Linked DNA regions of Ruegeria pomeroyi DSS-3. The protein of the gene in region 1 interacts with the protein of each later gene in a pairwise test. Links are inferred from orthologs where the notes say so. Each region holds a gene or a part of one and is shown in the gene's direction. Other genes may lie near its edges.

Evidence for each region.
Region 2: the proteins of gyrA (region 1) and gyrB interact in binary tests that used the Escherichia coli proteins (3 or more experiments, as listed by UniProt). The link is inferred for Ruegeria pomeroyi DSS-3 from one-to-one orthologs.

The regions. Positions count from the first base shown.
Region 1 is NC_003911.12:2,181,254-2,184,816, forward strand. What follows is about bases 224-3,467. They hold gyrA (DNA gyrase subunit A), read left to right. Parts: upstream 224-528; coding sequence 529-3,267; downstream 3,268-3,467. Other genes in these bases: SPO_RS10400 (usg protein), read right to left, coding at 224-324; SPO_RS10410 (DUF6614 family protein), read left to right, coding at 3,371-3,467. Outside these bases: more of SPO_RS10400, read right to left, coding at 55-223; more of SPO_RS10410, read left to right, coding at 3,468-3,563. UniProt on the Escherichia coli protein: A type II topoisomerase that negatively supercoils closed circular double-stranded (ds) DNA in an ATP-dependent manner to maintain chromosomes in an underwound state.
Region 2 is NC_003911.12:169,866-173,225, forward strand. What follows is about bases 62-3,102. They hold gyrB (DNA topoisomerase (ATP-hydrolyzing) subunit B), read left to right. Parts: upstream 62-393; coding sequence 394-2,811; downstream 2,812-3,102. Other genes in these bases: SPO_RS00790 (NAD(P)H-dependent oxidoreductase), read left to right, coding at 62-309; rtcR (RNA repair transcriptional activator RtcR), read right to left, coding at 2,859-3,102. Outside these bases: more of SPO_RS00790, read left to right, coding at 1-61; more of rtcR, read right to left, coding at 3,103-3,360. UniProt on the Escherichia coli protein: DNA gyrase negatively supercoils closed circular double-stranded DNA in an ATP-dependent manner to maintain chromosomes in an underwound state.

The DNA.
Region 1 (3,563 bases):
CTGCGGGCCCTCCTCGCCGCGAAGACGCCCGCCAGGGCGGAGGAGCGGCCCGGCTCAATGCAGCCGGAACTCTCCCACCACATTGCGCCATTCCCCCGGCGAGATCATCTTGCGGTGGGTGAAACGCACCGAATGCAGCGGCCCGTCGATTTCGCGCTGCCAGAATTCGATGAAGCCGAATAGCCTGGGATGGTCCGGCGCCAGGTCGTACTCCTGCCACACGAAACTGTTCAGAACATGGATATGATCGGGCATGTGATAGAAAAGCTCGGCCGTGGTCAGGCCATAGCCCTTGAGCATCAGTTCGGTTTCACTCCGCTCCATCTTGACCTCCGGTTACAGGATCGGTCTCTTCATCCTAACATGAAAAAGGTTAATCACTCACAAAAACAGAGTGTTACCGAAAGATGACCGTGTTCGGGGCGACACAGCCCGCACAAAGGGACCTGCTTGCTTGCACCTTATGTACGGGGTCTGTTAAGATGCGCCCACAATATATAGAACCTGCACACAGAACGGGCAGCCTAAGTGAGCGATACGCCAGAAACCCCTGAAAACGAAGACGAAATCCCCATCGCGCGCAGCGCCTATGTGGGGCCGACCGTTTCCATCGAATCCGAGATGCGGACCTCCTATCTCGATTATGCGATGTCGGTCATCGTCAGCCGTGCCATCCCCGATCTGCGCGACGGGCTGAAACCGGTGCATCGGCGCATCCTCTATGCCATGCACGAAACCGGCAACGGCCATGACAAGCCCTATCGCAAATCGGCGCGCCCGGTGGGTGATGTCATGGGTAAGTACCACCCCCATGGCGACAGCGCGATCTATGACGCGCTGGTGCGGATGGCGCAGGATTTCTCGATGTCGCTGCCGCTCCTGGACGGTCAGGGCAATTTCGGCTCGATGGACGGCGATAACCCCGCCGCCATGCGCTATACCGAAGTGCGGATGGACAAGCCCGCCGCCTTTCTGCTGAGCGATATCGACAAGGAAACCGTCGACTTCCAGGACAACTACGACGGCAAGGACCGCGAACCCACGGTGCTGCCGGCGCGCTTCCCCAACATGCTGGTCAATGGTGCCGGCGGTATCGCCGTCGGCATGGCCACCAACATCCCGCCCCACAACCTGGGCGAGGTGGTGGATGCCACCCTGGCGCTGATCGACGATCCGGACCTGACCAGCGAACAGCTGATCGACTATGTGCCCGGCCCCGATTTCCCCACCGGCGGTGTGATGCTGGGCCGCTCGGGCGCGCGCAAGGCCTATCTGGAAGGGCGCGGCAGCGTCATCATCCGCGCCAAGACCCGGGTCGAGGAACTGCGCAAGGACCGTTACGCCATCATCGTCGACGAGATCCCCTATCAGGTGAACAAGGCGACGATGATCGAGAAGATCGCCGAGGCGGTGCGCGAGAAACGCATCGAGGGCGTGGCCCATGTGCAGGACGAAAGCGACCGCAACGGCGTGCGCGTGGTGGTCGAGCTGAAACGCGACGCCACCCCCGAGGTGGTGCTGAACCAGCTGTATCGCTTTTCGCCGATGCAGACCTCGTTCGGCTGCAACATGCTGGCGCTCAACGGCGGCCGCCCCGAGCAGCTGACCCTGCGCCGTTTCCTCACCTGTTTCATCGACTTCCGCGAAGAGGTGGTCGCCCGCCGGACCGCGCATGACCTGCGCAAGGCCCGCGAACGCAGCCATGTCCTGTGCGGCCTGGCGGTGGCGGTGTCCAATGTCGACGAGGTGGTCGCCACCATCCGTTCGTCCGCCGATGCGGCGGATGCGCGCGAAAAGCTGATGACGCGGCGCTGGCCCGCCGCCGATATCGCCGCTTACCTGCGGCTGATCGACGATCCGCTGTCCAAGATGAACGAGGACGGCACCTATAACCTGACCGAGGTACAGGCCCGGGCCATCCTGGACCTGCGCCTGCAGCGCCTGACCCAGCTGGGCGTCAAGGAGGTCACCGACGAGCTTGAGGTTCTGGCCGGCAAGATCAAGGAATACCTCGAAATTCTCGGCTCGCGCGAGCGGATCATGGGCATCATCGCGGACGAGCTGCGCGAAGTGCGCGAGCAATTCGCCGTGCCCCGCCGCACCGAGATCGTCGACTGGTCCGGCGACATGGAGGACGAGGACCTGATCGAGCGCGAGGACATGGTGGTGACCGTGACCTCGGGCGGCTATATCAAGCGGACCCCGCTGGCCGATTTCCGCGCCCAGAAGCGCGGCGGCAAGGGTCTGAGCGGCATGCAGACCAAGGAAGAGGATGTGGTCACCACCCTCTTCGTGGCCAATACGCATACGCAGCTTCTGTTCTTCACCACCGATGGCATGGTCTACAAGCTCAAGACCTGGCGCCTGCCGCAATCGGGGCGCACCGGCAAGGGCAAGGCCATCGTCAACATCCTGCCCATCCCCACCGGGGTTTCCATCGCCGCAATCATGCCGGTCGATGTGCCGGACGAGGAATGGGACGCCCTTCAGATCGTCTTTGCCACCAGCGCCGGCGATGTGCGTCGCAACGCGCTGAGCGATTTCACCAATGTGAAGCGCAACGGCAAGATCGCGATGAAACTGCCCGAGGATGTGGAACTGGTGAATGCGCGCATCTGCTCGGAAGAGGATGACGTGATGCTGATCACCAATTCCGGCCGCGCGATCCGCTTCCCCACCACCGATGTGCGCGTCTTCAAGGGGCGCGATTCCACCGGGGTGCGCGGCATTCGCCTGCAAAACGGCGACCGGGTCGTGTCGATGTCGGTGATCCGCCATTTCGAGGCCGAGCCATGGGAACGTGCCGAGTTCATCAAGCGGTTCCGGACCATTCTGGGCGCCGAAATGGAAGACGACGCCGCGGAGACTGACGAGGATGCGGTCGAGGGCGAGGGCGTTCTCACCGACGAGCGTTATCAGGAGATGCAGGATGCGCAGGATCTGATCCTGACCATCACGGTCACCGGTCTGGGCAAGCTGTCGTCGTCGCATGACTATCCGGTGCGCGGGCGCGGTGGCCAGGGGGTCAAGGCGATCTCGGCGGGTCCGCGTGGCGGCACGCTTGCAGCCTCGTTCCCGGTGCTGATGGATGACCAGATCATGCTGGCCACTTCGGGCGGGCAGTCGATTCGGGTGCCGGTCGAGGGTATCTCGTTCCGCTCGCGCAGCGCCGGTGGCGTGCGAGTGTTCAACACCTCGAAAGGCGAAGAGGTCGTCAGCGTTGCCCGCATCGCCGAACAGGGCGATGAAGAAGGCGAAGAGGAATAATTGCGCGACGGGGCGCGGAGATATCCGCGCCCTACGGCGGTCTTAACCGCCCGGCAAGCTTTGCCGCGCATTCTGGGCGCATCCATCAGCGGGATGTTGACCCATGAACCTTTACCACTGCGCAATCGACCTGAAACACGAGGCCAAGGCGCTGGCCTTTGCCGCGGCACTTGACCACTGGATGCAGTATCTCAAGGCGCGCGGCGTGGTGCGCGACTGGCGGCTGTTGCGGCGAAAGCTGAACCTGGCCGCCGACAGCTGCCGCGATTTCCTGCTTGAGATCGAATTCGACGACA
Region 2 (3,360 bases), 2.0 Mb from region 1 along the record:
GGGCTGTTCGATCGTGCGCTGCTGCCGGGACGGGCCTTTGACAGCCGCAACACCAATTTCCTGGGCCTTCCGGCGCCGTTGCTCAAGGGGCGCACGGCGCGGGTGCTGATGACGTCGGACACCCCGGCGATGCTGTTGGGGCTGTTTTACTCGAACGCCATCAAGAAGGTTCTGGCCCGTCAGATCCTGGGTTTCGTCGGGATCAAGCCGGCCCGCTTCTCGACATTTGCCCCCGCCACCGGCGCCGAGGGCGACCGGGTCCGGAAATGGCTGCGCAAGGCGGCGCAGATGGGCGCGAAAGCGGCCTGAAACAATTGCTGAAAATCAGGCCCGGGCCGTGACATTCCCCTGCGGGTTTCGTATAAAATCACAAAAATACGAAGGAAGGCGCGAATGTCCGAAATCGAGCAACCCGGAAATGAGTACGGTGCCGATTCTATCAAAGTTCTCAAGGGCTTGGAGGCCGTGCGCAAGCGGCCCGGGATGTATATCGGCGATACCGACGATGGTTCGGGCCTGCATCACATGGTGTATGAGGTCGTCGATAACGGGATCGACGAGGCGCTTGCGGGCCATGCCGACCATGTAACGGTGAAAATTCACGCCGACAGCAGCGTTTCCGTCGCCGATAACGGCCGTGGGATTCCGGTGGATATCCACGCCGAAGAGGGGGTCTCGGCCGCCGAGGTGATCATGACCCAGCTGCACGCGGGCGGCAAGTTCGACAGCAATTCCTACAAGGTGTCGGGCGGTCTGCATGGGGTCGGGGTGTCGGTGGTGAACGCGCTCAGCGACTGGCTGGAGCTGCGCATCTGGCGCCACGGCAAGGAGCATGTCGCCCGGTTCGAGCGTGGCGATACGGTCGAGCATCTGCGCGTCGTAGGAGAGTGCGGCGACCGCACCGGGACCGAGGTGCGATTCCTGGCCTCGACAACCACATTCTCGAACCTGGACTATGTGTTCGAGACGCTGGAAAAGCGCCTGCGTGAACTGGCCTTCCTGAATTCGGGCGTGCGCATCATCCTGATCGACGAGCGCCCGGCCGAGCGGATCGAGACCGAGCTGTTCTATGAGGGCGGCGTGCGCGAATTCGTCAAATACCTGGACCGGTCCAAATCTCCGGTCATGCCCGCCCCGATCTATTTCAAGGGCGAGCGCGACGATATCGGCGTCGAGATCGCGATGTGGTGGAACGACAGCTATCACGAGACGGTGCTGCCCTTTACCAACAACATCCCGCAGCGCGACGGCGGCACCCATGTGGCGGGCTTTCGCGGCGCGCTGACCCGGACCATCAACAACTATGCCCAATCGAGCGGCATCGCGAAGCGGGAAAAGATCAACTTCACAGGCGATGACGCACGCGAGGGGCTGACTTGTGTCCTGTCGGTGAAGGTACCCGATCCGAAATTCTCATCCCAGACCAAGGACAAGCTGGTCTCCTCCGAGGTGCGCCCGGCGGTCGAGAACCTGGTGAACGAGAAACTGGCCGAGTGGTTCGAAGAGAACCCCAACGTGGCCAAGCAGATCGTCGGCAAGATCATCGAAGCCGCACTGGCCCGCGAGGCCGCCCGCAAGGCGCGTGAACTGACCCGGCGCAAGACGGCGATGGATGTCAATTACCTGGCCGGCAAGCTCAAGGATTGTTCTGAAAAGGACCCGTCCAAGACCGAGGTGTTCCTGGTCGAGGGTGACAGCGCCGGTGGTTCGGCGCAGACCGGGCGCGACCGGCGCACCCAGGCGGTGCTGCCCCTGCGCGGCAAGATCCTGAACGTGGAGCGGGCGCGGTTCGACCGGATGCTGGGCAGTCAGGAGATCGGCAACCTAGTGATGGCGTTGGGCACCGGCATCGGGCGCGACGAGTTCAACATCTCGAAGCTGCGCTACCACAAGATCGTCATCATGACCGATGCTGACGTCGACGGCGCGCATATCCGCACTCTGCTGCTGACCTTCTTCTACCGCCAGATGCCCGAGCTGATCGAGGGCGGGTATCTCTATATCGCGCAACCGCCGCTCTATAAGGTCGCGCGCGGCAAGTCCGAGGTCTATCTCAAAGACCAGGCGGCGCTGGATGACTATCTGATCCACCAGGGCGTCGAGGGCGCGGTGCTGAAGCTTGGCAATGGCGAAGAGATCGTCGGTCAGGATCTGACCCGTGTGGTGGAGGAGGCGCGGCAGCTGAAACGCGTGCTCGACGCCTTCCCGACCCATTATCCCCGCCACATTATGGAACAGGCCGCGGTGGCCGGGGCCTTTGTCGCCGGTGCGGTCGATGCCGACCTGCAAGGCGTGGCCGACAAGGTTGCCGCGCGGCTCGACCTGATCGCGCTGGAATACGAGCGCGGCTGGCTGGGCCGGATCACCCAGGATCACGGTATCCGGCTGGCCCGCATCCTGCGCGGCGTGGAAGAGGTGCGGACGCTGGACGGCCCGATGCTGCGCTCGGGCGAGGCGCGCAAGACCGGCAGCTTTACCCGCAGCCTGCAAGAGATCTACACCCAGCCCGCGATGCTGGTGCGCCGCGACCGGACCCAGGCGATCCACGGCCCGCTGACCCTGCTCAAGGCGATCCTGGACGAGGGCGAAAAGGGCCTGACGCTGCAGCGCTACAAGGGTCTGGGCGAGATGAACCCCGAACAGCTGTGGGAAACCACGCTGGACCCCGATGCGCGCACGCTGTTGCAGGTACGGGTCAATGACATGGTCGAGGCCGACGACATCTTTACCAAACTGATGGGCGATTCCGTCGAACCCCGCCGCGAGTTCATCCAGCAGAACGCGCTGAGTGTCGAGAATCTCGATTTCTGATCACGGGCTGACAGTATCGGGTGTCCGGGATCCCTCGGGCACCTCCGTCATTCCGCAATCATCGCCCATTCCAGACCAAAGCGCTGGAGGTACTTTCTGAGGCGGTCGGCATCGTTTGTGGTTCGGCGCTGCGTGCGCGAGACGGCAAACAACCGTCGCCCTGCTTCGCTGAGGCTGGCGGACGTTCGGCAGACACGGATCACCTCGGCAAGCTGCACCCGGTCGAACGGGTCGATCTCTGCCGCCTGATTTCCAAGGATGCCGATCAGCAGGCGGTGATCGCCGTCACCCGCTGCACGCTGCCAGCCCGTCCGAAGCCCCTTGATCTCTTCCTCGACCATGGCGCGGGTGATCCGCCCCCTCGGGGCGAGCGTGCACAGACGGCGGATCGCACTGCCAAAGTCGCGAAAATTTCCGGGCCAGAGTGTCGCCGGATCGCGCGCAAACCGCAGGAATAGGTCGCGCGCATCGGTGTTGAATCCGACCTGTGTGCCAAGCTCGCGCTCGGCGCGCGCCAGTTCGAAAATGAGGTTCGCCTCGATATCCTCG